DNA from 4 places in the Natronocella acetinitrilica genome. Region 3 is predicted to be linked to each of the others. Evidence: predicted binding sites of a transcription regulator. Region 3 holds the regulator's gene; each other region holds the start of a gene.
The links. The regulator sigma-54, encoded in region 3, starts transcription at its own class of promoters, with help from an activator protein. The targets are predictions, from matches to a motif close to TGGCANGNTNCNTGCTT.

Region 1: the regulator sigma-54 is predicted to act here: its motif matches at 4,971-4,987, upstream of J2T57_RS11620 (DUF4168 domain-containing protein).
Region 2: the regulator sigma-54 is predicted to act here: its motif matches at 2,185-2,201, upstream of J2T57_RS00125 (pilin).
Region 4: the regulator sigma-54 is predicted to act here: its motif matches at 2,507-2,523, upstream of flgB (flagellar basal body rod protein FlgB).

What each region holds. Positions count from the first base shown of each region.
Region 1 is NZ_JALJXV010000005.1:166,749-174,075, forward strand. Features, by position in the region: gene J2T57_RS11595 (peptide chain release factor 3) at 1-716, opposite strand, end outside; gene J2T57_RS11600 (YcgN family cysteine cluster protein) at 852-1,319, shown strand; gene J2T57_RS11605 (DUF938 domain-containing protein) at 1,316-1,924, shown strand; gene J2T57_RS11610 (sigma-54-dependent transcriptional regulator) at 1,921-3,327, opposite strand; gene J2T57_RS11615 (sensor histidine kinase) at 3,296-4,786, opposite strand; gene J2T57_RS11620 (DUF4168 domain-containing protein) at 5,035-5,433, shown strand; gene fabA (3-hydroxyacyl-[acyl-carrier-protein] dehydratase FabA) at 5,675-6,193, shown strand; gene fabB (beta-ketoacyl-ACP synthase I) at 6,295-7,327, shown strand, end outside.
Region 2 is NZ_JALJXV010000001.1:24,949-32,275, reverse strand. Features, by position in the region: gene J2T57_RS00140 (GspE/PulE family protein) at 1-1,036, shown strand, start outside; gene J2T57_RS00135 (pilin) at 1,053-1,472, opposite strand; gene J2T57_RS00125 (pilin) at 1,632-2,084, opposite strand; gene J2T57_RS00115 (hypothetical protein) at 2,619-3,653, opposite strand; gene J2T57_RS00110 (PAAR-like domain-containing protein) at 3,650-7,327, opposite strand, start outside.
Region 3 is NZ_JALJXV010000002.1:338,239-345,565, reverse strand. Features, by position in the region: gene rapZ (RNase adapter RapZ) at 1-765, opposite strand, end outside; gene J2T57_RS04935 (HPr kinase/phosphorylase) at 758-1,222, opposite strand; gene ptsN (PTS IIA-like nitrogen regulatory protein PtsN) at 1,273-1,749, opposite strand; gene hpf (ribosome hibernation-promoting factor, HPF/YfiA family) at 1,858-2,196, opposite strand; gene J2T57_RS04920 (RNA polymerase factor sigma-54) at 2,270-3,778, opposite strand; gene lptB (LPS export ABC transporter ATP-binding protein) at 3,979-4,728, opposite strand; gene lptA (lipopolysaccharide transport periplasmic protein LptA) at 4,725-5,177, opposite strand; gene lptC (LPS export ABC transporter periplasmic protein LptC) at 5,215-5,790, opposite strand; gene J2T57_RS04900 (KdsC family phosphatase) at 5,783-6,346, opposite strand; gene J2T57_RS04895 (KpsF/GutQ family sugar-phosphate isomerase) at 6,346-7,327, opposite strand, start outside.
Region 4 is NZ_JALJXV010000006.1:252,084-259,410, forward strand. Features, by position in the region: gene flgE (flagellar hook protein FlgE) at 1-679, opposite strand, end outside; gene J2T57_RS13710 (flagellar hook assembly protein FlgD) at 695-1,369, opposite strand; gene flgC (flagellar basal body rod protein FlgC) at 1,646-2,062, opposite strand; gene flgB (flagellar basal body rod protein FlgB) at 2,068-2,475, opposite strand; gene J2T57_RS13725 (CheR family methyltransferase) at 2,715-3,563, opposite strand; gene J2T57_RS13730 (chemotaxis protein) at 3,634-4,554, opposite strand; gene flgA (flagellar basal body P-ring formation chaperone FlgA) at 4,703-5,470, shown strand; gene flgM (flagellar biosynthesis anti-sigma factor FlgM) at 5,608-5,928, shown strand; gene J2T57_RS13745 (flagella synthesis protein FlgN) at 5,931-6,410, shown strand; gene J2T57_RS13750 (hypothetical protein) at 6,779-7,012, opposite strand.

The DNA of each region.
Region 1 (7,327 bases), on a different contig from region 3:
TCGAAGGGGTTACTGGCGCCCTGGATCAGTTCGATCTCTTCCCGCAGTTCGGCGGCCATATCACCGAACAGCTCATCCAGCCGGGGGCTGTCGAGCCCCTGGATGATCTCGCCCTCGGATACCTTGCTGCCGGCACTGGCACTGAACAGGTGTATGGATTCGTTATACAGGTGGTAGACACCCTTGAAGCGCTTGCCCATACCGATAGGCCAGGTAATGGGGGCACAGCGAATCTTGAGAATATCCTCCACTTCATCCATCAGCTCCATGGGCTCGCGGCCCTCGCGATCGAGCTTGTTGATGAAAGTCATGATGGGGGTGTCTCGCAGGCGGCAAACCTCCATCAGCTTGATGGTGCGCTCCTCGACGCCCTTGGCCACGTCAATGACCATGAGCGCGGAATCCACCGCCGTCAGCACCCGGTAGGTGTCCTCGGAGAAGTCGGCGTGGCCCGGCGTATCCAGCAGATTGACCACCCGATCCTTGTAGGGAAACTGCATCACCGATGACGTGACCGAGATGCCGCGCTCCTTCTCCATCTCCATCCAGTCGGAGGTGGCGTGCGCCGCCGCCTTGCGACCCTTTACCGTACCCGCCACCTGGATGGCGCCGCCGAACAGCAGCAGCTTTTCGGTCACCGTGGTCTTGCCGGCATCGGGGTGGGAGATGATGGCGAATGTGCGCCGCCGGGCGGCCTCGTCGGATAGCTTGGTCATGGAATGCCTGGTCACTGGACGGTGCTTGGGAAATCGGCGGATTATACAGGATGGCCCGAGGTGGTGACGAACCGGTTTGCCCGCGCCGCCTGTGGGGGTATGGTGCTCACTGAAGCTCACTCTGCGGTAGCCGCCATGCACGACAGCGAACGTCCCTTCTGGGAAACCAAGCAACTCGACGAAATGACAGCCAAGGAGTGGGAATCGCTGTGTGACGGCTGCGGCCGTTGCTGCGTCCACAAGCTCGAGGACGAGGACAGCGGCGAGATCGCTTACACCGATATCGTCTGCTTCCTGTTTGATTGCGACAGCTGCCGCTGCGGCGACTATGCAAACCGCACGCGCCGCGTACCCGACTGCCTGCAGCTGACGCCCGAACTGGTGCGCAGCCTGCCCTGGTTGCCGCAAAGTTGCGCCTATCGCCGCATCGAGGAGGGCCGCGGGCTGGCCTGGTGGCACCCGCTCGTCTCCGGTAGCCGCGATACCGTTCATGCCGCCGGTGCATCGGTGCGGGGCCGTGTCATCCTGGAGCAGCACGTCCACCCGGCGATGGTGGATGAGCGCATCACCGACTGGCCCGGGGAGGATGTTCCGGACCAATGAACAGGCAGCCCAAACCCTGGTCCGAGGCCTGCGAGCGCAACCGGGACCCGATCCTCTCGGTGCTCCGCGAGGAGTTCGATGGCGCCGGCACCGTGCTTGAAATCGGCGGCGGAACGGGGCAGCACGCGGTCTACTTCGCCGCCGCACTGCCGCACCTTGTCTGGTTGCCCTCCGACCGTGTCGAGTATCTCGACGGCATCCAGGCCTGGATAGAGGACGCGGCGCTGCCCAACGCCCTGGCACCGGTGGCGCTGGATGTTCTCGACCACCCCTGGCCGGTGAGCCGGGCGCAATGGGTGTATTCGGCCAATACCGCGCACATCATGGGCTGGGACGGCGTCGAGGCCATGTTCGCCGGCACCTCCCGGGTGCTCGCCGACGGCGGACGCTTCTGCCTGTACGGGCCGTTTCACGAGAACGGCAAGCCCACCAGCGACAGCAATGCCCGCTTCGACCAGCTAATCAGGGCAAGGGACCCGGCGAGCGGCATCCGCCATCGTGAGGACCTGCAGCAGCTGGCAGACCAGGTGGGCCTGCGCTTCAAGCGTGCCTGCCCATTGCCGGCCAATAACCAGATCCTGGTCTGGGAGCGGACCAGTCGTTAGACGGTGCCGCTCTCCTCATCCAGCTTCCGATAGAGCGTCCGGCGACTCACATCCAGCATGGCGGCTGCCCGTCGCTTGTTGCCACCCACCTGATCCAGCACGTAGCGGATATAACGGTGCTCCAGCTCCGCCAGCGTGGGCAGCATCGGGCCGTCCGACACCTGTCGCATCACCTGGTCCACGGCCTCGGCGGGTATGCCCCGCCGCTCACCGCCGCGAATCCGCATTGGCAGATGTTCCACGTTGATGGTGTCGCCCTGGCAGAACGTCACGGCGCGCTCGACGGCATTCTGCAGCTCGCGGACGTTGCCGGGAAAGGCGTAGTTCTTCAAGGTGGCAAGGGCATCGCCGGAGAAACCCTGGATGTCGCGCTCCATCTGCATGGCGAAGCGGGTGAGGAACAGCGCCGCCAGCAATTCCAGGTCTTCACCCCGCTCCCGCAGCGGCGGCACCCGCAGTGTGAACGTCTCCAGGCGATAGAACAGGTCCTCGCGGAATTCACCGGCTTCAATGCGCTCTTCCAGGTTGCGATTGGTCGCGGCAACGATGCGCACATCCACGGTGTGCTCCTTGCTGCCCCCCACCGGGCGGATGACGCCATCCTGCAGCACCCGCAACAGCTTGGCCTGCAGGGCCAGGGGCATCTCGCCGAGTTCGTCGAGGAACAGCGTGCCGCCGTTGGCCTGATCGAATAGCCCCTTGTGCGCCTTCACCGCGCCTGTAAAGGCGCCCGCCTCGTGGCCGAAGAACTCGCTCTCCAGCAACTCTGCCGGAACCCCGGCGCAGTTCACCGCCTGGAACGGACCAGAGGCGCGATGGGACTCATCGTGCACTGCCCGCGCCACCAGCTCCTTGCCGGTTCCGCTCTCGCCAATCACCAGGACAGGCCCCACGGCCTGGCCGAGTTGGCGAATCTGGTCGTACAGGCTCTGCATGCTGCGGCTCTGCCCCACCAGCCCGTGAAAGTGATCCTCGCTGACAAGGCCTCGGTAGCGCTGGACTTCGCCGCGGAGGCGGCGCGTCTCAAGCAGGCGATTCACACACAACATGAAATGCTCGAGGTCCAGCGGCTTGGTCAGGAACTCGTCGGCACCCTGCTTCAAGGCCTCCACTGCCTGTGAAATGGTGCCGAATCCGGTAATGATCAAAAATGCCGGGCTATCCTGCATGGCCCGGACCTCCTGCAACAGGTCAAACCCGTCACGCCCGGGCAGACGCAGATCGCTGATGATAAGCGCGGGGGCGAACTTGCTCGTTGCGTCCAGTGCGGCCTCGGCGCTTTCAACCGCCGTGACCTGAACACCCGCGTCACGTAACTCATCGGTCAACAATTCGCGCAGACCGCGATCATCCTCCACCAATAGAACCTGCTCAGCTTGTCTGCTTTTCGCCTTGCTGCTCATGGCGCTCCTCTTGGCCAGCATCCGCCGCATGCAGTGGCAGATTGATTAAGAAACAGGCACCGCCCAGGGTCTCGCTGTCGATGACACGAATCTCGCCGCCGTGCTCCTGAACGATGCCATGGACCACGGACAGACCCAGACCGGTGCCTTCACCCACCGACTTGGTGGTGAAAAACGGCTCGAACAAGCGCGGACGATCCTGCTCGGACACACCCGGCCCGTCGTCATGCACCTGCAGCAGCACACCGTCCTCGCCGTCCGGTTCCCACTCCACCCGCAGGTTTCGTGCGCCGGCCTGAATGGCATTGCGCAGCAGGTTCACCAGCACCTGCTCCAGGCGGACGGGATCGGCGAGGACCGGTGGGTCGGGCAATGGCGGGCGCAGATCGAGCACGGCGTCGTGTTCGTTGAAAAGCGGCTCCAGCGCGCCGGCCGCTGCCGCCACCAGAACGCCCAATGTGGTGTCACGCAGGTTCCTGTTGCGGGCTCGGCCGAACTCCAGGAGTTGACGCACGATGTGCTCCATCCGCGCCACTTCCCCACGGATCTGTTTCAATGTCGCGGCGCGGTCATCATCGACGTCGCTGCGGCGCAGGCCCCGCTGGGCCTTGCCGTCGATAACGCTCAACGGGGTACCCAATTCATGGGCCACACCAGAGGCCAGCCGTCCGATGGCGGCGAGCTTCTCGGCCTGACGAAGCTGCTCCTCAAGTCGCCCTTGCGCCTCGCGACGCTCGGCCACCTCACGCTGCGCCTGATCCACCGCATCCAGCATGGTGTTCAGGGCCCGGGTCAGGCGGCGTATCTCCAGCGGGCCATCCTCGTCGGCGCGATGCTTCCGGTCCCCCGCCTCGACTCGGGCCATGTTGCCTATAAGAACCTCGAAATGGCGCCCGATGGCACGACGATGACCGACCAGCACCATCAGGCTCATCAAGCCGCCGGCCAGCAGGATGACCAAGCCGGCCTGCCAGCGCAGGGAGGACACCAGGTTCTGGAAATCACTGCCTCGCCGGGTTACCTGCAACAGGCCGCTGATGCGACCGCCGCTGTCAGACAGTGGCAGGAAATACGAGTACACCTCCTGGCCCTGGATCTGCTGGTAGGCGCCCTGGCGCTCGCCTTCGGCAGCCATGCGCGCCACATCCCGGGTACGCGGTGCCGGATTGACCGCACCAACCGCCGCAACCAGGTCACCCTCCGTGTCGTACACATAGGCCCCGTAGACACGCCCGATGCGGAACACCGACTCCAGCGCCTGCCGCACATCGGCCTGCTGGCCGCGCTCCAGGCTGTGGCTGATGGGCAGCCGTACCGCCCGGGCCACCAGCTCCACATCCTCCTGCAGCCGTTTCTCCAGGGCCACTTCCAGGGTGCGCAGCCCGATGAAAGTGAACACGAGCATCGCGGCCAGCAGTGGCGCCAGAACCTGGAAAATGAGTACCCAGCGAAGACTCAAACGATTGCGCAACAGGTCAAACCTCTGTAGCTGTGTGTCTCATGTGTCATTCTGGCACACCAGAAATCGGCTGTCGGGCGGATGAACCGGCGACACCCCCTGGGCAGGCCGTGTTCACGAGAATGGCTCAATGGTGCGCCCTGACATCGATTCGGCCGCCGTCTGACCCGGTTAAGGCAGCAAATGGCATGCCTTCTGCAAAGACTCCTGGCGAATAGTCACACATGACCAAAGGATGAGGTGAACCAATGAAGAAGTTCAGCACGCGTGCCGCTCTCGTTCCCCTGTTGTCCGGGTTGCTGCTCTCGCCCCTGGCCATGGCACAGTCCACCGACGACGGGATGGACGAGTCCGAACGGGCCATCATGGAAGAGCAGGGTGAAGAGTTCGAAAGCGCCCAGCTGGAACAGTTCGCTGACGCCTACGTTGAAGTTGGCGAGATTCACAATGAGTACTCGCAGCTCTTGCAGGAGGTTGAGTCCACCGAGCAGGCTCAGGATCTGCAGCAGGAAGCCAACGACGAAATGGTCCAGGCCATTCAGGACAGCGGACTCGAGGTCCAGGAATACTCGGCCATCGCCGCCGCCCTGGAGCGCGACCCGGAGATGCGTCAGGAAGTCGTCTCCATGATCGAGTCGCGTCAGTAAGTAACAGGCTTTTCATCGTTCCTCCGTTTGCCCTCCAGGAGGTACCCTTGCCCCACCCGCGCGGTGGGGCTTTTCTTTTTGTACCATGCCGATACGCTCGATCCCGGCGGATTGATCCCGTACACTCCCCCTCGTGTAGCCATGAGCTAATAAACCGTGGCCGTAAGTCGTGGGCGCCACGCGGGCCGGAGCGGCCCTACCCGCACCGAGGAGACCGATGTCGAGCAATCCGCACTATTGCATGAACCACAGCAGCTTCGCCTATGAGGATCTACTGGCCTGCGCGGAAGGGCGCTTGTTTGGCCCGGGCAACCCACAGTTGCCCAAGCCCAACATGCTGATGCTCGATCGCATCACCACGATCAATGATCAGGGCGGCGCACACGGCAAGGGTGAGATTCTGGCTGAACTGGATATCCACCCCGGCCTGTGGTTTTTCGACTGTCATTTCCAGAATGATCCGGTGATGCCTGGTTGTCTCGGCCTGGATGCAATGTGGCAGCTCGTGGGCTTTTTCCTGGGATGGAAAGGCGGCCAGGGACGAGGGCGGGCACTGGGTGCCGGTGAGGTGAAGTTCACCGGACAGGTGCTGCCCGATGCCAAACTGGTGACATACCGAATCGACATGAAGCGTGTCATCATGCGCAAGCTGGTCATGGGCATAGCGGATGCAGAACTGGACGTGGACGGCACCGTCATCTACCGCGCCAAGGATCTTCGCGTTGGTCTGTTCCATTCGCCCGAGGCCATGCAGGGTTAGGGTTCCGCTGCCGATAGTCATGCCGCTGCGCCGGGGGGCGTCGCCGCCTCTCACAGGCAATAGGTGAAGGCTGATCCGGAGCGATCTGGAGTGATAAAACCATGAGACGGGTAGTTATAACGGGGCTCGGCATTACGTCGTGCCTGGGCACCGACCGGGCGTCGGTCATCGACAGTCTGCGTCACGGGCGATCAGGCATCCGCTTCAAGCAGGCCTACGCGGACCTTGGTCTTCGCAGCCAGGTGGCTGGTGTGGTCGACCTTGATATCGAAGGCCGCATCGATCGCAAACAGCGCCGCTTCATGGGCAATGCGGCAGCCTACGCCTACGTCGCCATGGAAGACGCCATCGCCGATGCCGGGCTGACACCGGAACAGGTCTCCAACCCCCGCACGGGGCTGATCGCCGGCTCCGGTGGGGCGTCCACCGAAAACCTGATCAACTCCGTAGATATCCTGCGAGAGCGCGGCGTCAAGCGGGTTGGTCCGTACCAGGTGCCGCGGGTGATGAGCAGCACAGTATCGGCCTGCCTCGCAACCCCGTTCCGCATCAAGGGCATCAACTATTCCATCAGCTCCGCCTGCGCCACCAGTGCACACTGCATCGGCAATGCGGTGGAACAGATACAGCTTGGCAAGCAGGACGTGGTCTTCGCCGGTGGTGGCGAAGAGGAGCACTGGACGCTGACCATGCTGTTCGACGCCATGGGTGCGCTGTCATCGAAGCGGAATGATACGCCTGAGCAGGCCTCACGCGCGTACGACGCCGGTCGGGACGGCTTTGTCATCGCCGGCGGCGGCGGCATGGTGGTGGTCGAAGAGCTGGAACATGCCCTTGCCCGCGGTGCCCGCATACTGGCGGAAGTCACCGGCTACGGTGCCACGTCCGACGGTCACGACATGGTTGCGCCATCCGGTGAAGGCGCAGTCCGATGCATGCAGCAGGCCCTGGCGACAGCGCGTCGCCCCGTCGATTACGTCAATGCCCACGGCACCAGCACACCCGTCGGCGACATCACCGAGCTGGGGGCGCTGCGCACCGTGTTCGGAGAGCAAGCACCATACATCAACTCGACCAAGTCACTCAGCGGTCACTCGCTTGGCGCCGCCGGCGTACAGGAGGCCATCTATAGCC
Region 2 (7,327 bases), on a different contig from region 3:
CCTGCGCCTCACCAACCAGCTCAAGAACCTGGCCCAACTCAACCCCATGCCGGTGCAGACCCCCGAATCCGGCCGCTTCACCTGGCAGATGGACGACCAGGGCCTGGACTTGCGCCTGACCGTGGCGCCGTGTCTGCGGGGCGATAAACTCGCCGTCCGCATTCTCAGCGGTGGGCTGGAATACACCGAACTGGAAGACCTGGGCCTGAACGACGACCAGGGTGAACTGCTGTCGGACTGGCTGGAATCCAGCAGTGGCATGCTGCTGGTCACCGGCCCCACGGGTGCCGGCAAGACCACCACCCTTTACGCCCTGCTGCACCGCCTGCGCACCGTGGAGCGCAACGTCATCACCCTGGAAGACCCGGTGGAATACGAGATCGACGGCATCAACCAGATGCCCGTGAACGAAGCCCAGGGCTTCACCTTCGCCAGCGGCACCCGCACCGTGCTCCGTCTCGATCCGGACTGCATCCTGCTAGGCGAGATACGCGACAGCGACTCAGCCCGCGCCGCCAACGACATCGCCTCCAGCGGCCGCACCCTCATGGCCACCCTCCACAGCCGCGACGCCGTCGGCGCCATCACCATGCTGCGCAACTACGGCATGGACGACTTCGAGATTGCGGCGAACTTGGAGGTGGTGGTGTCACAGAGGCTGGTGCGGGCGTTGTGTCCGCATTGTAAGGAGGAGCGGGTGCCGAATGAGCGGGAACGTCGATATCTGCAACAGGTCGATTATGAGTCGGTTGACAGGATATGGTCTTCGACTGGATGCCCAGAATGTAACGATATTGGATACCGAGGACGTACGGGGTTATTCGAGGTTTGGCGGCTAGGCGCCGAGGCACAGGCTCTATTGCTTGAGCACACATCTGAGAGAGTGATAAGAAAGCATCTAAACGAGCTAGCTCATGACTTTCTGCTCAATCAAGGGTTATTGAAAGTAACAGCCGGGATAACAACTCTTGGGGAGTTATGGCGTGCCGGTCTCGGTAGTCGTGGAAGGCATGATTCAAAATCCTCGTCAGTTTGAATGGATTTTCGAGCGATCAACAACCTGTCGTGAATCTCTCGGCGACCGTGCTGTCGCATTCCCATAGGCCAGTAACAACATCCAGTGTATAGGTAACGGTTTCGCCCAGAAGGGCATCGTTTGCATTGGTTCCGTCTGCTCCGAATTCAAAGACGAAGCGAATAGGGTCGGTAGCGAATAACGTGAGAGCGCCATGTCGACCCGTTCTCTCCAAGTCCAACGTCTGGAGAGTTTCACCGTTTAGAGATGCTGCGCCGCTAATCATCCACAGTTCGCTTACGACAGGCCGAACGCTTCCGATGACAATATGCGCTTCTGAGAACTGGGCGCGGGCTACATATTGTTGATATTGGGGTATAGCAATTGCAGCCAAGATTCCGACAATTGCGACTACGATCATTAACTCAATGAGCGTGAAACCGCGGTTCAGCTTCATAGTGACCACCCTTTGGGAATTTCTCGGCTACGATCACTGGCGGCGTGGGCAAGCCGGAGCATTTAATCAGTGTCGCTGCTCATTTATTGGAAGACCTGACAAAAAAAGAGGGAATGCTGTTTAACGCACTCCCCCTCAAACTTACTCTTGTGCTGGGCGTTAGTTAGCGCACAAGCCGGTGCGGAAACGAACGTCTACGTCGGTGCCGGCGCCACATTCCCACTCGCCATCAGGGGTGTAGACGAACTCAACGTCCGGACCGTCAAGAAGAAGGTCGCTAACAGTCGCGTCGTCACCACTGCCGAATGTGTAGGTCATGGAGAAACCTTCCTCAGCATCGGTGATGTCGGTGATAGCGCCGTGACGGCCCTGCAGCCGAATACCGAAATCCGATACCGCGTTGCCTATTTCAATGTTTGTGTTGCCCAACCCTCGCTGCGCGACGCGCTCCTCTACGGTGACCCGGGCACCACCGAGAATGGTGTTGGACTCTGCAAACTGCGATCGCGCCACATAGTTCTGATACTGCGGAATAGCAATCGCCGCCAAAATGCCGATGATTGCGACAACGATCATCAGTTCGATGAGCGTAAAACCTTTCTGTGCCTTCATTGTGATGCTCCTTCGTGATGGTCGGCTCAAAGCCAGACGATCGGTTGCTGGTTAAGAACTCGCCGATCGCAACGCCGCGTCGGTGTTCTGGTTAACGTGATTGCACAGGGCGTGCCAGAACCGTGCTTTGTGGGTTTGCGGGGTATGGAGGTGGTGAAACTGTGATTTAGTTCACGCCGAACACGGGCGCAAGTGACGCTCAGCGGCAGGTGGGTCCGGGTGGGTGACGTTGCGGGGCAGACGTTCGACCGGAGAACCGGGGTCCGGTGCGCCGCTCATGGACACGCCGTAACCCCATCCCTGGGGGCTCGACAGCGACATCCCTGTCGCTGACGGTCCATGACCGGCGCACCGGACCCCGGTTTGTGCCTTGGGCCTTGGGGCAACACCACCGCCGTTGTGGTGCGTTACGGCCTTCGGCCTAACACACCCTACGTTTGGCCGTGCCCGCCGTAGGGTGTGTTAGCGCGCAGCGCGTAACGCACCGTCTTGAGATTTGGGGTGGCGACCATAGTCTGGTTGGATCTGTCGCGCTCATGATTCCCTGGCTGGGCTGTCCTCACCATAATCATCGCCGATACGGGCGGCGGCGATCCAGGGTTGTTGGGCGTATTCGGAGGGGGTCCAACCTGATTTACGGATGGCGGTCTCTGCTGGGACGCCGTCCAGCACTTGCTGCCAGGGGAAGCGGCGGGCGGCCTCGCGGCTGTCCTGCAGGAGGCGATCGAAGGTCTCTTTTGACATGCCCCGCCACCAGTACCGGGGTCGGCCATGGCGCTGATCCCAGTCGCGGGTGAAAGGGTCGTCCCAGCGGTCGTTTTCCAGTTCCGGCACGTCGGGAATGGGTTTGGTGACATCCATGTACTGCTGCAGGAACTCCCAGTAGATGATCGGGTACCAGGCCTCCTGCCCTGCGGTCCCGTGGTAGGAGATGACCAGCTCCCGGGAACGGTGGCTGAGCGCGAGCTGCGTGGTGCCGCCCACCCCCAGTGAAAAGTGACGGCTCATCATGGGCAGGAAGTCGTGGAGGGGGATCTCCTCGATGTGCTTGCCCTTGCCGGGCACGCGCACCATGCCGCTCGGGCGGTGGAAGATGACCATCTTGCCGTCGGGGATGCGGTCGGTGCGGATGAGCCAGTCGATGAGGCGGTAGAGGCCGTAGAGCAGGAGCGCTGCGAGCAAGGCCATGCCGATGTCATTCCATACATAAGAGAGCTGCCCCTGAAAAAGACCGGCAAAGAACAGCATTAGTGCGCAAATAACAGCCCCGACGCAGAAAAAACCTGTGCCGAATCGCACGAAGCTGGCCATTATCTGGGTGTTTTCGATACCAGCCCAGGGCAAACCGCCCCAGCGGCGAACTTTTTCCTTAAGCCTTTCGTAGCGTTCCGAATCCTCGTTGGCTTCCTTGAAGAAGCCAAGGCCTGAAACCGGAAGGTGTTCTGTGCTTATAGTGCCCCGGAGCGGGATGTCCACCGCGCGGATGGTACGGTCTTCTTCGCGGCGCTCCGGGACGGGCTGACAACCTCGATGGGCAGATGGTAGGTAATCGGGCTGCACCATGCTCATAGCGGTTTCCCAGATCGGTAACGGAACGTTATTGCGGGGGCGTGAATCCAGCCTGAATCGCTGCGGTCAACTTCCTGTGGTTTGGTACTTTCTGTTGAGTTCGCCCCCTCGCCTGCAGGGGGCAGCGTGCCGTCGGTAGCCAGGCGGAGCCGGATCTTTGCCTGCCACCACACTTCGCCGCCGAGCAGTCGACCGGGAATCTGCGGTGTGCTGTCGAAGTAGTACCGCATGCCCAGTGCCTGGCCGGTGTCTGGGTCGACGATCGGCTCCCAGTCCACCGGCGCGATGGCTTTCTCCGGATACTTCCGGCCGTCGAAAACAACCTGCCGGGCTGCTGGTTGCTCTGGTTCCCGCTCCCAGGTCTCTACAGTCTGGGTGCAGAGCCATTCCAGGCGCTCGCCGTCCGGCAGTGGCATGGGCAGTGCCACTTTCATGGTGACTATCGGCGTGCCAGCTACGGTCCGCCCTGGGTCGCGATAGAGTCGAACCGCAGGAGTGGCGAGCGTCTGGACTAGCGCCCGGTGGCAGGCGTCGGCATCAAATTCGGCAAGGTCACCCCGGGGCACAGAGGCGCCAGTGTCGGCGTCGTGCCGCCCATCGCGCCGTGCGGCGAAGGGGCCATGGCGGGCCCAAGCCTCCAGCGGCGTGTCGGTGAAGTGCCGGGCGGCCACGCCAAGTAGTGTACCTACGGCGAGCATTGCCCAGCCTTTCGGGCCGAGGCTGAGAAAACCGGCCAGCGCACCTCGAGCGATGAGCTTCGCCTCAATGACCGACGCGCCTCCGAAGGTCAACATGCTGACTCCGTGAGCGGTATAGAAAGCGGCGGCGCCATGGTTTCCGGCGCGGGCACGTTCTGCTGCACTGCCGAAGGCTAGCAGTCCCTGGCCAGCGGCGACGAATGCTCCTGCCGCCGTGGTGTAAGGCACGCGCTCAAGACGTCCCGACCTAAATGAACCTGTTGCGAAACGTCCCAATGCAACGCCTGTACGCCCCGGTATCTGGTTGGTCAACATAGTGCCAACACGCTCCTTGGTGAAGATCTCACTCGCCGCAGCTAGGGCTGTGAGGGAGGAGCCAGCGAGCGACGAAAACGCATAGCCGGCACGAGAAAGTGAGCCGGGTTCGTCAAGGCGAGTTAGAAAGCTCGCCGTTGCCCCCCACGTATTCACCAACATAATTGGCAGCAGGATGGCGCTAGCCACGCTTGCAGCACCAGTCTGTAGCAGACTGGAGGCGACAGGCGAGAGTCCACCCGGCAGTGGTCCGGGGGGTCGGTTCGCCAGGGCAGTGCCGGCGGCGCTGGCGGCGGCGACACCCATGGTGATGACGGCACCCCGGGTCTCGAAGGTGCCGCCCCGTTCCTCGGCCCAGAACCAGCGGGGGGCGTCGAAGAGTCGCGGGTCGTTGATGCGGCCGGGGTTCTCGGCCTCGGTGGCCCGGGCCTGGGCCAGGGTGAGGTCGTCGGCGTTGATCTCGCCGGTGTGGGGGTTGTAGAGCCGTGGGCCCCAGAAGCAGGTGCGGTGCCTGGCCTCGGCGGTGTCCTCGGCGTCGAAGTCCAGGTGTTCGGCGCCGATGATGCGCTTTCCTGTGAGCGGTGTCCGGGCGGCGACCAGTTCCGCGCCTTCAAACGCCGGGTTACCGGCGAGCTTGCCGAGCCCGAGCAGCGTACCGAGCAGCGGCCCGGGGTCGGTTTCACCGGTTTGGCGCCAGAGGGTGGCGAGCAGGCCGAAGAGTGCTGCCAGCATGTTCTCGCGCTCGTCTCGCAGGGTGCGGAGTTCGGGTGTAAGGGCGAAGTCGCCACTGCCGCGGCCAAAGGCGGCGGCGATGTCTTCGGCACGGCACCAGGGGGTGTCACGGGGTGGTCTGTTGCGTGTGGTCGGCGGGGGTTCGCCATGCCGGGCGGCGGCCAGTGCGTCCGCGTTGGGGAAAGCCATGCGGTGCAGCGGATCGTCGGATCGCCGGAGCCGTGCGGCGATCTCAAGCCCGGGACGCTCCAGGTTGGCGTCCTCAATCGCGACGTCATCAAGCCCCATGTCGACATCCGCCACGGCGAGCAGCAGCGGTGCCAGGTGGGTGATGAGCTGCTGGTAGAGCAGCAGCCGTGGGCCGCTCTCCAGCCAGGCACAGTCCTCGAGCGCCGCCTCAAGACTTATCCAGTCGGGGCTGTGGTCGCGGATCGCGCCACTGTTATCCGGTAGTTGCCCCTGCCACAGTGCGACCAATTGGTCCCGGGCGTCGCGCAGTTCCGTCTGCAGTCGGGCCCGCTCGGCGGTCTGCAGGATGTCCTCAGTGACATAGTCGCGGCGCATGAGCCGGCCGAGGTTGCGGGCCTGCCGTGCCTCTTCGCTGCGGTCGTCGTAGCGCGTACCACGGCGGGTGGCGCGGTAGTCCCACAGCGCCTCGTCAAAGCACAGGCGGTTAATGAGCACGGCACTGGCGTAGTGGGGATGTTCGGCGATGGCCTCAAGCTGCTCGGTCAGTGCCTCCTGCGCCTCTCCAATGCGCGCGATGAGCGTGGTGGCAATGCCCAACGGGTCGTGCAGGTAGATGGCCGGTGTATGGGGGCAGCGCAGGTCATTCAGGTACTCGTCATCGCTTGGGGCGTCTGCGCTGGCCTCGATGGCGGCAAAGCCTTCCCGGGCCGGCTGGGGTGTGATGGCGTCAGCCAGTGAATCCAGCGCGAAGCCCTGCAGGCGCTGGGCGCGGCGCTCGTCCGCGCCCTCAAGCTGCGTGCCGCTCGGCAAAAGCTGTGCGCGCCCGGCGAGGCGTGGATCATCCGGGTGCATTCCCCCCAGGCTGTTGATGCGTGACCAGCTCCACGGGGTCTCGCTGTAGGCGATGGCGAAGGCACTCTCCACCCCACCCACGCGGTGGGGCAGCAGCAGGGTCAGTTGCACCACGGTGCTGGCGCGGCGCTCATGCCCGGGCCGGCCGGCGTGCACCAAGAGATCGATATCCCGCAGCCCCGCCTCATTGGTGACTTCCAGCTCCCGCCAAAGATACCCGTCGCGGAATACGTAGAGCCGCCCCGGGCGCGGCGGCTCGGCATGCGCGGGGTCGAGGGATGCGTCGGTATGACAGAGCACCAGCACGGGGAGTAGCAGCGTGTCGGCGGCGTCGATGGCGGTGTCGGCATCGGCCCGGGCATCATCCCGTGGTGTCGGCTGGAGCTCGCCGAGCGGAATGTCGCAGTGGCCGTTTTCCACGTCCGGCAGACGCAGCACCAGTGCGGTGGTGTCGGACTCGTCCGCGGGAATGGCCAGGTGACGGTGCGGGTCACCGTTGGCCGGTACCACCTGCTGCCGGGGCGTGGGTGGTGGCGGCGCTTCGGAATTGGGTTGCAACCGGCAGATGCCCGCTACCGGCGCGCGGCCGGCGACATGAATGCTTGCCGCATACTGCGGGTCGTCGGCCTCCAGCGCCTCCAGTGCGGCGAGATCGAAGCCGTCGCTGGGCGGGCCGTCGGGCTGTGTCAGGGGCACTGGGTCGGTGTTGCGATGGTTGGAGACCATGAGGTCACCGTTGCGCACCGCCGGCATGCCCTCGATCAGCACGTCCTGCGACGATGAGATGAACTCCGCCGGGCCCTTGATGGTGCCGGAGCGCACGCCGCCGCAGTTCGCGCCCTCGTCGCCGGCACTCACCGCAAAGCGCGAGCCCGAATGGCAGACCGG
Region 3 (7,327 bases):
GCAGCCGATGGCAATGGTGAGATAGCTGCGGTTGTCCCGCTCGAAGGCCGGAATCCAATGAGCTAGAAAGTCCCGGATATGCACGTACATCTGCTCGACCTGGGGCTGTGCCTCAAGGTATTCGGCCACTGGTTGATCGCGCCCGGTCAGCGGACGCAGTGCCGGCTCCCAATGAGGGTTGGGCAAACAGCGGACATCGAACACGAAGTCGGCGTCCGCGGGCACGCCGTGCTTGAAGCCGAAGGACTGGAACAGGATGGACAGCCGGGCGTGATGACCGCCCAGACGCTCGTTGATGATATCCCGCAGCTGATGCAGCGTGGTGGTTGTCGTATCCACCAGCAGATCGGCCCGCTCCTGAATGGGCGAGAGCAGATGCCTTTCAACCGCGATGGCCTCGGCCAGCGGCCGATCGTCGGCGCTTAGCGGGTGGCGTCTGCGGGTTTCGCTGAAGCGCTTGATGAGTGTGGCGTCATCGGCGGTTAGAAAGACGATCTCCGTCTTGACCCCGTGAGCGCGGAGATGATCGAGAAAGCTTGGAAACTGTTGTAGATCCCCTGGCCGGTTGCGCGCATCAATGCCGACAGCGAAATCCTGGCCACCATCGGTGCCGAGCAGGCCGAGGTGCGCGCCCAGACCGGAGAGCAGGGAGATGGGCAGGTTGTCGATGCAGTAATAGCCGGCATCTTCCAGGGTGTGCAGCGCGACGGTCTTTCCAGAGCCGGACAGGCCGCTGACGATGATCAGGCGCCGGGCATCAGCCATGTCTCATCTCCCCATCGTGAGTCCGGGCTACGGCCTCCAGCAGCAACGGCAAGGGCCGACCGGAGGCAACCGGCAAGTGCAGTCGCCGCAGGCAGATGCCCCCCAGCGTGACTGCATCCCATTTGCCATGCAGACGTGGCCAGCTGGCCCATTGTTCCCTGGTTGGCTGCACGAGGTTAACCACGACGGCGATCTCACATTGGTCGGCGCAGCGTGTCTGCCGCAGTGGGCCAAGCCCGCGCACTTCGAGTAATCCGTGCAAGGCTGCGGGGGCATATCCGGTCAGACGGTCCGCCGTCACCGAGAGTTCTACCGCATCGTCTGCGACAAGCGTATGGCCGCGATCCATCAGCGCCAGGGCCAGATCGCTTTTGCCAATGCCGCTGTCACCAGTCAGCAGCACGCCTTTGTTGAAGATCCGGACTAAGGTCCCGGGGATGACGGTTGCCGTTGTCATGGCGCTGTCCGACAGCTCGGTCCGGTCCTGGTCGAATAAAATTCCGGGCATCAACCGTCGGCGGCCTGGTCGCCGTTCCAGGCCGTCAGCAGATCATGCAGGGCAGACGCCGAATCCGCTTCGCGCAGCCGGTTGCAGAATTCAGGGTCGCTGAACATCTCCGCCAGCCGCGCGAGGATCTGCAAGTGCTCGTCGGTAAAGTGCTCCGGCACGACCAGGGCAAACAGCAGATCCACCGGCTGTCGGTCGAAGGCATCGAAATCGATGCCTTCGGGAAGCTTGATGAAAGCGGCAGTGGCGGTATCGCTGCCTTCCACGCGGGCGTGAGGCAAGGCAACGCCTTTGCCAAGCCCGGTGCTCCCGAGTTTTTCGCGACTTATCAGCTTGTTGAAGATAGCGCCCGCGTTCAGACCGGCTGCTTCGCCCGCCACGAGTTCGCTGAGCACTTCCAGCCCGCGTTTCTTGCTGGATACGGCCACATCGCAGCCGATGCGGTCCTGGGTCAACAGGTCGGCAATCTTGATCATTGGTTTGCACGCCGGATCGCCGATCCGGCCCCGCCCCTGGGCAAACGGCCTGCCCGTTCAGTGTATGTCGACCGGAGATGCCGCCCAGGGCATCGCCGGCCAGCCTGGTCACTCCTCGAGATCACCACCGGCCGCTTTCGCCTGAAGGCCTTCGACTCGATGATGGTCGGTGAGTTTCTCCTTGTGCTTCTTCACCTGCCTGTCCAGTTTGTCGATCAGTGCGTCGATGGCAGCGTACATGTCTCCGGACACCGCGTCCGCGAACAGTTTCGCGCCGCCAAGCTGCAGTGTCGCCTCGGCCTTCTGGTCAAGTTTTTCCACCGTCAGAATCACGTGGGCGTCCACCATGTTGTCAAAGTGTCGCTCAAGACGGATGAACTTCTGCTGAACGTAGTCGCGGAGAGAATCGGTCAGATCAACGTGATGGCCCGTAATATCGACTTGCATGGCGCTCTCCTTAGTATCTCTTATTCAGGGCCCTGGGTGGGGGCGGCCGTTTACCGGGCCGACGACACCGCGCTCAGGCAATGCGCTTTCGTTCGTTGGATGAAGCGATGGCCATGGACTCCCGGTACTTCGCCACCGTGCGTCGGGCGACATTGATGCCTTCATCCTTCAGTATGTCCGCCAGTCGGCTGTCGCTGAGGGGTTTGCTCTCGTCCTCGTCGGCGATCAGTCGTTTGATGCGTGCGCGGATCGATGTTGCGGAGCACTCCTGACCGTCCACGGTATGGACATGGCTGGAAAAGAAGTACTTGAACTCGAATGTGCCCCTGGGGGTATACATGTATTTCTGGGTCGTGATGCGGGAGATGGTGGACTCGTGCATCTCCACCTCTTCGGCAACTTCCCGCAGCACCAGCGGCTTCATCGCCTCCTCGCCAAACTCGAAGAAGTCCTGCTGATGATTGACAATACATGTGGCGACTTTCAGCAGCGTGTCGTTGCGACTGCGCAGACTCTTGATGAGCCACCGTGCCTCCTGCAGATGCTGCCGTAGGGTCGTATTCTCGTTACTGCTGTCCGCCCGCCGCACCAGACTCGCATAATAACTGTTGACGCGCACCCGTGGCGTTGCCTCCGGGTTCAACTCGACTCGCCAGGCACCTTGAACCTTGCGCACGTAGACGTCCGGAGTCACATATTCGGCCTGCCGGTCACTGATCTGCGAGCCGGGCCGTGGATCCAGGGTGCGGATCAGCGCAAGGACGTGCTGCAGCTCTTCCTGATCGAGCTTCATGCGCCGGGTCAGCTGGGCGATCTGCCGGCTGCCGAGCAATTCCAGGTGCTGGTCAACGAGACGGATGGCCGGCTCCAGCCAGGGCGTGTCCGGCGGCAGGACCTGTAATTGCAGTAATAGCGCTTCCCGCGGGTTCACCGAGGCAACCCCCAGGGGATCGAAGCGCTGGATGAGATGGCGCACGGCCTCGACCTCATCAAGTTCGACTTCCCACTCCGGGGGTAGCGCTGCGAGGATGTCGTCCAGGCTGCTGCTGAGGTAGCCGTCGTCCCGCACCGAGTCGATGATGGCCTCGCCGATGGCGCGATCGCGCTCGTTCAGCGGACTCAGTTCGAGTTGCTCCTGGAGGTGGTCCTGCAGACTGCGACTGCTGCTGGAGCGGCTCTCCCAGGAGTCCATCTGCTCATCGCTGTCGCCGGCGCTGTAGCTGGTGGCTCCGTCATAGACGTCGTTCCAGTCGGAATCCAGGGGCAGGTCGTCGGGGATATCGTCGGGTGCGGTGTTGTTGGACTCGTCGACTTCCCGTTCGGCAACCTCGCGGCGGGCTTCATCCCGCTCCGCCTGCTGTCGGGCTTCGGCATCGTCCCCATCGCGGTTGTCGGCGATGGCTTCCTCGTCGATTTCGTCGTCGTGTTCACTCGCCGGTTCCAGCATGAGGTTGGAATCCAGGGCCTGCTGGATCTCGGTGCGCAGCTCAAGTGTCGATAGCTGTAACAGGCGGATCGCCTGCTGCAGCTGTGGGGTCATTGTGAGGGTCTGGCCGAGTCGAAGTTGTAGCGACTGTTTCATGGGCAGGGGGTTACCGGATTACATGGTAAATGGGCGCCGGAGCGGCGCTGCCATTGATCATGTAGCCTTTTTGTGGTGCCGGATTCCGCATGCATTCAACGTCGTGGCGAAGCGTCCGGATCATCGTAACGGAAAAGACAGGCGCTGAGAACAGCGCATGGCCCGAGTCTTGCGTGTCAACGGGTTCGCCGTGGCCATGATCACATGCGGAAACCTTCACCGAGGTAGACTTCCCGCACCCGCTGGTTGGCCAGAATGTCTTCCGCGCCGCCTTCGGCAATGACTTCCCCACCGCTCAGAATGTAGGCACGCTGGCAGATGCCGAGGGTCTCGCGCACATTGTGGTCCGTGATCAGGACGCCGATTCCCCGGGCGGCCAGGTGGCGGATGATCTCCTGAATATCCAGGACGGAAATGGGGTCGACCCCGGCGAAGGGTTCATCCAGCAGAATGAAACGCGGGTTTGCCGCCAGCGCGCGGGCAATTTCCACACGGCGCCGCTCGCCCCCGGACAGGCTGATGCCCATCTGGTCGCGCAGGTGACTGACGTTGAACTCGTCGAGCAACTCACCCACCCGGTCTCGGCGCTGTTGCCGGTTGAGTTCGGGCCGGGTCTCGAGAATGGCCATCAGATTGTCGGCAACGCTCAGTTTGCGGAACACCGAGGCTTCCTGGGGCAGGTAGCCGACACCACGCCGGGCCCGTACATGCATGGGCAGTCGGGTGATGTCCTTGCCATCCAGTTCGATGCGACCGCCGTCGGTGGGCACGAGGCCCACCACCATGTAGAAGCAGGTTGTCTTGCCAGCGCCATTGGGCCCGAGCAGGCCCACCACCTCACCCGTATTCACCAACAGGGATGCGCTACGCACCACGACGCGCTTGCGGTAACTCTTCTTGATGTCCACCACGCGAAGCGTGCTATCGGCTTCAGCGGGCACAGCGCTCATTCTTCATCCTCGGGGAACAGTGTGATGCGGATGCGTCGGCCGGTATCGTCATCGCCCCGGGCATTGACGACCTCGGTTTCCAGATTGTATTCGATGACCTCACCGGTGAACTCGTTGCGCCCGCGGGTGATGCGGCCGCCGTCCATGAGGATGATCCGTTCCGGTCCGGTGGCAAAGTACTCCATGCGCGGCGCATCGGCCCTCACCAGCGCCGTGCCGTCGTCGGGCTGCTGGGTATAGACGGCGGGGCGGCCCTCGACGATGACCCGGGAGAGCTCGCGACCCTCGCGGGTGGTGTGCACCGTCATGCGGTCGCCGGTGATCTCGCGCAACCCCTGGGTCATGACCACGTTGCCGGTATAGACGCTGACCCCGGAGACATTGTCTATTTCTGCTTCGTCCGCATCCAGGTAGATCGGTTCGGCCGCAGCGGCGCTCGTCAGTACCAAGGCAAGGACTGAAAGTGCAAGTCGGCCCAGGAGCCGATTAGTCGACGGCAGGTTCATATACGCCTCTGACCTCCGAGAGCATCTCGATCTGTTGTCTGTCCAGGTAGCCCCGCACGCCGATCCCGCTGATGCGCAAGCCGTCCCGGTAGTAAACGGCGTACTGGTCGGTTTCAGCGTAGCGGGCCTGCGGGCGAAGGTAGACTTCAGAGGTGTCGATGTTGGCTTCAAGGTTCTCGTCGCTGGCCTCGCGGCGAATGGTGACGTCGCCTTCCAGCATGGCTTCGGTGACGCTGTTCCACGCCCGGCCGCGCTCCGAGCGCAGATGCCACGGCGAGCCGGATTCGGTGTAGTAGATCATCCAGGGCTGTTGTACCCGCCAGAGGTCATCGTCCATGAAGTGCGTCATGGTGTCGCCCTGCAGCCGATAGGTTCGGACGCCCTGTTCATCGGTGGCATCCAGGGTGAAGTTCTCGACGAAGTAATCCGGCGTGCGCTCCCGCTCGAGACTGTCCGGTGCGACCACCGGGTCCACCGTGTCCTCGTCGAGTATCCACCAGCCTGCAGCGGCGATGACCAGCCCGGCCACGATGCGGAACACCCAGCGCCTATGCATGGCCGTAGCGCTCCAGAATCGCCTGCAGGCTGCCCTGGGCGGCGAGGATCAGTTCGCAGGCTTCCCGCACCGCGCCCCCACCGCCCTCACGCTCTGCGCACCAGTGGGCATGAACCTGCAGGGCCGGGTGCGCGTTCGGCACGGTGAGCGCAAGCCCAGCCTGGCGCAGCACTGGCAGGTCGATGAGGTCATCCCCCATGAATGCCGCGTGCGTCGGGTCAAGCTGCAAATCGGCGAGCAGCCCCTTCCAGGTGGCAAGCTTGTCGTTCACCGCGGTGTGGACGTGGGGAATCCCCAGGTCCGCCGCCCGGCGGCGGAGGGGGTTCGAGTCGCGAGCCGTGATCAGGGCCACGGCAATGCCGGCGCCGAGCAGCAGACGAAGGCCAAGGCCATCGAGAATGTTGAAGGGTTTGAGGCTCTCTCCGCTGTCGCCGTACCAGATCGTGCCGTCCGTCAGCACGCCGTCCACGTCCAGTGCCAGCAGGCGAACCCGGGCCGCCCGGGCGAGCACGTCGTCGGAGGGCCGGCGGAACATCACCGGCAGCGAAGTATCCATCACACCACCCCGGCGCGAAGCAGGTCGTGCATGTTGAGCGCGCCGATCACGCGGCCGTCCTGATCCAGGACCACCAGGGCGTTGATCTTGTGTTCCTCCATGAGATGCAGCGCTTCCGCTGCCAGTGCGCCGCGCTGGATGGTACGTCCGCCGCGGGTCATGACCTCGCGGACCCGCGTGTCATGGACATCGACGCCGCGATCCAGGCTGCGGCGCAGGTCGCCATCGGTGAATATGCCCACCAGCCGGTGGTCGTCATCCAGCACCGTGGTCATCCCCAGGCCCGTGCGGCTCATTTCCAGCAACGCGTCCCGAAGCGGTGCGTCGGCACCGATCCGGGGCAGGGCGTCGCCGGTATGCATGATATCGTCGATCAGCAGCAGTAGCCGGCGTCCCAGTCGACCTCCGGGGTGGGAGCGGGCAAAGTCCTCGGCGGTGAAGCCCCGGGCCTCGAGCATCGCCACGGCGAGCGCGTCGCCCATGGCCAGTGCCGCCGTCGTGCTCGAGGTGGGGGCCAGATTCAGGGGGCAGGCCTCCTGGGCAACGGAGACGTCGATGTTGACACTGGCCGCCTGGGCCAGAGTCGATGCCGGATTACCGGTGAGGCTGATCAGAGGGACCCCCAGTCGCTTGATCAGCGGGAGTATGGTGATGATTTCCCCGGTTTCGCCGGAGTTGGACAGGGCCAGCACCACGTCCTGAGCCGTGATCATGCCGAGATCCCCGTGACTGGCCTCGCCGGGATGGACAAAGAAGGCGGGCGACCCGGTGCTGGCCAGGGTCGCGGCAATCTTGCCGCCGATGTGGCCTGATTTGCCCATGCCCAGCACGACAATCCGGCCCCGGCAACCGAGCATGTATCGACAGGCCGCAACGAATCCGGCGTCAAGCCGCTCCCGCAGGGCAAGGATGGACCCGGCCTCTAGCTCCAGGACGCGGCCGCCAAGCTCGCGGAGCTGGTCTGCGTCGTAGTCTGTCTCG
Region 4 (7,327 bases), on a different contig from region 3:
CGTCGGTGGGCGCGCTAATGTTGCCGTTGACATCGGTGTACACCTGCCACTCGTTATCCGCGGCCCCCTTCACGAAATAAAGGGTGGAGAGGTGCGAGCGACCAAGAGAGTCGAAGATGGTGGTGGAGGTCGAGAAGTTGTAGGTCTCCGGGTTCTCCTCATCGAAAGCGAGTGCCGGCGGCTCCTGGGTCGCGTCCAGGTTGGCGTTCAGCTCCATATTGTCCGTGGCACTCGGCTGCACGTCGCCGGTGTTCACCTGCAGCGGGCCAAGGGCACCGGTGAGGTTGCCGTCTGTATTGGCGGTAAAGCCGGTGAGCTGCTTGCCGTCGGCGTTGACGATGAAACCATCGCGATTGAGCTCGAATGCGCCGTTGCGCGAGTAGGAGATAGAGCCTTCCTGACTCAGCCGGAAGAAGCCGGTGCCGCTGACGGCGAGATCCAGGCTGTTACCGGTGAAGTCGAACTGCCCCTGGTTGAACTGCTGGCGCACGTTCGACAGCCGGGCACCCTGGCCGATGGCGTTCTGCGACAGACCCAGCTGGGAGGTCGCGAAGATATCGGCAAATTCGGCACGGGACTCCTTGAAGCCCACCGTGCCGGTGTTGGCAATGTTGTTGCTGGTCACGTCCAGGTCCGCGGAGGCGGCGTTCAGGCCGGACAGTGCGATATTGAACGACATGGCTTTTGTCCTCGATTATTGAATTTGCCGAACATCGGAGAGCGGCTTGTCACCGACACCGTCAAGACTGAGCATGGGGCTCTGCCCACCCTGCCCCAGGGTCACGCTGTTCACCCGTGCGCCGGAGAGCACGCCCAGGCTGATGCTTTCACCGTTGCGGGTGCCCTGGGCGCTGATGCGGTATTCGCCCGGCGGCATGCGCACACCGCGGTTATTGGTGCCATCCCAGTTGAAGCTCGCCTGCGAACCGGAAGCCGCACCCAGCGGCAATTCCCGGACCAGTTCGCCGGCGGCGTTCTCGATGCGCACCGTCACGTTATCGACGCCCGACAGGTTCTTGACGGCGCCGCCCATGGACTCGCCTTCACGCAGCGCACCGCGGTTGCTCTCGACCAGCACATCGCGCCCCACCAGGCTCGCGGCCCGCAGGCCCTGATCCGTGGTCATGGATGCAGCGAACTTGTCGAAGGACTTCTGCAGTTCGGTGATGCCGTTGGCGCTGGTGAAGTGCGCAAGCTGACCCAGGAATTCGCCGCTCTCCATGGGCTGGAACGGATCCTGGTTCTGGAACTGGGTGATCATCAGCTTGAGAAAATCGTCCTGACCCAGCTCGTCGTTGCCCTTGCCCACGGCGTCCTTGGGTTGCGTCCCACTGCCCACACCATTTCCGGCGGTCAATGCGTCAAACATCCGTCAGCCTCCTAGTGTCGTGAATCATGAGTTCGTCACCTTTCTGAGCCAGTGCGCGCCTTGCTGGCTAGGCGCGGCGACGAGCCATAGCCGTCGCTATGGTGAGGAGCTGCAACACCGCCAGCGAGGCGCGCACTGGCTCCCGAAGGGCAGGTCGGCAAAACGCTGTCGCGGTGTTGGCATCGCTCGACGTGGGCCCGCCACGCCTTCGCGATGCCGCCTTGCGACAGCGTTTTGCCGACCCGCAGCAAGATGACGAACTCATGATTCACGACACTACCGGCCAAGCTGCAGGGTCTGCAGCAGCAAATCGCGGGAGGTGGTCATCACCTCCACGTTGTTCTGGTAGGAGCGGGAGGCCGAGATCATGTTGACCAGCTCTTCCACCGTGTTGACGTTGGAGCGGTACACGTAACCGTTCTCGTCCGCCTCGGGGTGATCGGGCATGTGCAGTGCCTTGTTCGGCGCCTCGCTCTCGATGACATCCCGCACCCGCACGCCAACGGTATTGCCATCGTTGCCGCGCACCGCCTGCAGCGTGGCCGAGAACACGGGATGCCGCGCCTTGTAGGCGGCCTCCGGCGTGCCGGCCATGGTCTCGGCATTGGCCAGGTTGCTGGCGGTCATGTTCAGACGCAGGGACTGCGCCGTCATGGCTGACCCTGCAACGTCAAACACCTTGAACAGAGACATGCTCCCTACTCCCCTCGAATCGCGCCGATAAGACCGGTGATGCGATCACCGAGAAAATTCAGACTGGCCTGATATCCCACCGCGTTCTCCGCGAACTGGGCCTGCTCCACGTTGCTCTCCACCGTGTTTCCATCCAGCGATGGGCTGTAGGGCTGGCGGTAGAGCAGTTCCATGGAGGCGTTGCCGCCGGCTTGCGCGCGCAGATGATTGCCGTGGGTGGTCGCCATCTGCAGTTGCCCACCGCGCTGCGAGCCTTCTGCCGCCCGCAGCGCGGCCTGGAAATCGAAATCCCGCGCCTTGTAGTTCGGGGTGTCCGCATTGGCCAGGTTCTGCGACAGCACCTGGTGGCGCTCACCGCGCAGCTTCAGCGCCGCCGCGTGCAGACCCATTGCCTTGTCCAGAGATATGCTCATGACCTGCCCTCACGATTGTTCGAGAGGGGTTATGCGAAAGGTGTGCCAGCGCGTCGCCAGGAGGACGATCACAAAGGAAACAACAGGGTTTAGCGGTGAGGAACGCCGCAGCGGTGCGGCGCCAGGGCCGGGGTCAAGCTTTCGGCCCAAGCGCCGATAACCCGAACAGGCGGAATTTTGACAGGGCTCCGGCGGCAAGCCGGCGGCAAGGTCTTGCCGCCATCGCTCGAAACTCCGGGCTAACGACGCTCAGTCACCTTGTTGCGCAAGCGGTAGAGTACGCCGCCGTGGCTGCGCACCATCTCCAGATCATCGGCATGCCGGGCCAATGACTCCGAAGCACCAACAATCAGGTAGCCGCCCGGTGACAGCTGCTGGCACATCCGCCGCAGGATATCCTCGCGGGATTGCGCCGAGAAATAGATCAGGACGTTGCGGCAGAAGATCAGGTCGAAACGGCCAAGACTCGTGAAGCTCTCGAGCAGATTGTGGCTCTGAACCTTCACCCTGCCGCGGATCTCGGGCCGTGCCTCCCAGGTATCGTCGTCGACCTGCTGGAAGAAACGTTTGCGCCGCTCAAGGGACAGCCCACGGCTGATGGCACTGCCGCCATAGCGGGCAAGACGCGCCTGGGCGACCATGGCGGGAGAGATATCGGTGCCAACGATTTCTGCCTCCAGACGCTGCCCGGCGGCAATGAATTCCTGCAGCGCCATGCTGATGGAATAAGGCTCCTGCCCGGAGGAACAGGCGGCAGACCAGATCCGGACGCGGGGTTTTCCAGCCTTGACGAACTCGGGAAACAGCCGCTCCTGCAGAATGGAAAACGGGTAGAGATCACGAAACCACTGGGTTTCGTTGGTGGTCATGGCCTCGATTACACGGCCACGCAGGCCGCCGGCGCGATTGCTCTGCACCTGCCGCACCAGTTCACCAAGGTTGGCGATCCCCTCCCGAACCATCAACTGGCCCAGGCGACTCGATACCAGGTACTGCTTGTTGTCACCCAGAACGATCCCGCAGGATTGCTCCAGAAAACCCCGGAAGGCCTGGTAATGGTCCGGATCAATTTGCCTGCCTGCAGACAAGCCGCGCTCCCGTTTAATCTGTCTGAAAGAAAGAAGCGGCGACAGTCGTCGCCACTCCCTGGCTAGTCTATCAGGCTGCGTCCAGGCGTTCCGTGACCTTCTTTGACAACTCGTCGGCGGCAAACTTGGCGAGGAAGTCGTCGGCACCAACGCGTTTCACCATGTTGCCGTTGAACACACCACTGAGCGAGGTGTGCAGCAGCACATGCAGGTGCTTGAGATTGTCCCGCTTGCGGATCTCGGAGGTCAGCGTATAGCCGTCCATGCGCGGCATTTCGATATCGGAAATCACCATCAGCATGGACTCGAGGGGCGTTCCCGCCGGCGCACCCGCCCATTGATCCAGCATTGCGAGCGCCTCTTCACCATTCTTGGCCAGGCTCACCTGCACGCCGATCTGCTGCAGGGTATCCCGCACCTGTTTGCGCGCAACAACGGAGTCATCCACCACAAGTACGTGACGGTCGATGGCGTCGTCCCTGGACTCCTGTTCACTCGCGGCTGCGACGCGCTCCGCCCTGGTGACTTCGGCCATCACCTTTTCCACATCCACGATCTGCACCAGTCGGTCATCTACCCGCGTCACGCCGGTAAGGTAGGCCGAGCCGGAGGCACCGCTGGGCGGCGGCATGATGTCCTGCCAGTTCAGGTTAACGATGCGATCAACGCCACGGACGACGAACCCCTGGGTCGTGCGGTTGTACTCGGTGACGATAATCGAGGTTTCACCGCTGGAATCCACCGGCTTGCCGGTGGTTGCCAGGCTCAGATCGAGCACGGCAATGGTCTTGCCGCGAATATGGGCGACCCCGGCCACCGCCGGATGGGCATGCGGCATGCGGATCAGCTTGGGCGTGCGAATGACCTCACACACCTTGAACACGTTGATTCCGAAGATCTGTGCACCGTTCAGGTTGAACAGCAGCAACTCCAGCCGGTTCTGGCCGACCAGATTGGTTCGCTGGTCCACCGTTTCTATGATGCTGGCCATGTGCGTTATCTCGCGTTGTCGTTATTGTCCACCCTATCGACCGCGTGCCTGGTTTCTGAAGCCCACCGGATTCACCCAGGGCGGTCGATGTTGGCACCGTTACTGCATACCTGATCTGCAAGCCTTTGAAGGCATGAGGATCACACACGTGACAGAGCTTATCCGTGGCAGGCACGACACAACGCTGACCGGCGTCACAACTTCGAGCGTCGGTTTTCCGGCACTGGGCGTCATCGTTCTGACGTTGCTGCTGCTGACGCCCCTTTTGGCCGGTGCGGCAAACGGTGTTCAGTCACTGGAGAGCATTCGCGATGCCGCCCGCGTTTACGCAGAGGGGCAACTGCTCTCGCCCGGCCAACGCGGCCAGGTGACCATCGGGCGACTCGACCCGCGTTTGCGGCTACGCCAGTGCAGCCTGCCGCTGGAGACCTTTCAGCACCAGACCAATCGCCAGGGTGGCCGCACCACCATCGGCGTGCGCTGCGCCGACCAGGCCCCATGGACGATCTACGTATCGGCCCAGGTGGACAGCTTTGTGGAGGTCTACACCGTTGGCCGCACGCTCAGCCGCGGCGAACGTCTGCGGGAAGCAGACCTGAGTCTGCTGGAGGTCAACGTCGGCACTTTGGGCCATGGCTATTTCACGGAGGCCGATCAGGTGGTGGGCATGGAGTTGCGGCGACCAGCCCGGTCCGGGGAGGTACTCACTCCAGCGATGATCACGCTCCCTGAACTGGTACGCCGCGGTCAGACCGTAACGGTGCTGGCCAGCAGTGGCTCCGCCCAGGTCAGCATGCGTGGCGAGGCGATGGAAGGTGGCGCGATGGGCGATCGTATTCGGGTACGAAACGTGCAGTCCCAGCGAGTGATCGAGGGCGAAATCATTGGAGATGGCCGTGTTAGAGTGCGGCTCTGAACGCCGCGGGACTCGACCATCGAAATCTGATCGGCGGGCTAAAGTTTCAGCACGGGCTGCCGATCACAGTCGAGTAAGGAGCGAAGGGTCGCTCCATGACAGTTGCGACGGCCGAAAAGCGGCTTAGGAGTAATCGGATGACCAATCCAATTAACGGCGGAAACCAGGGCGTTGATCGGGCACTGGCCGAGAGCCTGCGCAATCGCCAGACCAGCGAAGTGACCAATCGACCTGGTAGCCAGGCGACGGGCGACAACGCTGGCTCGGCATCCGCCGAGCTCACGGCCAATCAGTCCGAGCGCTTGCAGGCCATTGGCGCCGCCATCGGGCAAACACCGGACGTGGACATGGCACGTGTGGAAGCCATTCGCCAGAGCATCGCCGATGGCAACTACCCCATCGACGCCGACGCCATTGCGGGGCGCTTTATCGAACTTGAAGGCCTGCTGGAGCGATAATCGTGACGGCAACAACAAGCGCAACGCTGGCATCACTGCTGACGGAATTGCTGGAGCGCAGCGAACACCTGCAGGATGCCCTGATTGAGGAACAACGGTGCATCGCCGGTCGTGATCTTGCTGCGCTCGGCGCGGCCGTCCAGCGCAAGATGGCGCTACTGGATGATGTTCAGACGCTGGACGCGCAGCGCCGGGCGATGGTTCTCGCCCAGGGGCTGCCCGACACCAACTCCGGCATGAACGAACTGCTCTCGCGCAGTAGCGACGACGCGGTTCAGGAATTGTGGGCGACACTGCTCCGCAGCCTGCAACAAGGGCAGGCGATGAACGAAGCCTGTGGGGCAATCATCCGCCGCAGCCTGGAAGACAACCACCGGCTGCTGGAAGTCCTGCGCGGCGAGCCGATGGAAAGTGACCAGGCAGCTTACGGCCCCGGCGGCACCCAACAGCCACGATCCGGCCGAGATCTCGGCAGCGCCTGATACCCCTCCTCTGAGTTCTTCGCAAAAACATTCGTTCTGTCTATCAAAAATTTCAATTTGATAGACAGAACGAATGTTGCAGGCAAAAAAAACCCGGCCGCCTGGGGGATGGGCCGGGTGGCGCAGACTAAGGGGACAGGGTGCGCCAACGCGAGAAGAACTTCAGCAAGGACAGACAGGTATTCAAAACTCCTAAATACTGTACAACATATGCATCAATATAATCTCTTTCGGCGATCCGTGCAACCCCTGTACAAGAATTTTGTAAGAATCGCCTGACAACTTGAAAAAGCATAACGTATCTGACAAAAAATGCACCCCCCTGCCGATGTGACAGTCGGCAGCATGGGCCGAAAGCCGGGCGGCCATCAGTCTGTGCGGCGTCGACGCCGCATGAGGGTTCGTAGCGCGTACAGGCAAAGCAGCAGGGTCGTCAACCAGAATGCCATGGAGACGACGAAGGCCCAGAACATGTAGGACTCCGCCGAGAAACCGAACCCGTAACGGATCACGACGTAGGGAAACGTGCGGGAGAACCAGTCCATGAAGGCGATGCCCGGCCAGAGAAAGATCGCGCCCAACCAGTTCAACGAGAGGCCCAAGGGATCATCTCCATCGCTGCGCTCAGTGTCTTTCCGGACCGCCCACCACCACCAAAAACGACAACGGCCCCAAAGCAGGGGCCGTTGTCGATCGGGAATCTGGTGGAGCCAGGCGGGATCGAACCGCCGACCTCCTGCATGCCATGCAGTTGTCGATACCGCTGCAAGGACTTGATGTTGAAAGTATCACACCAAGGACAAGTTGTCCAAAACCTTAGCCGAGGCATCGCGCCAAGTCATTGATTACTGGATATCGGAGAGCGGTTTGGACAACAGCTGCATCCCCACCTTGTTGACGTCAAACGCCCCGCCAGA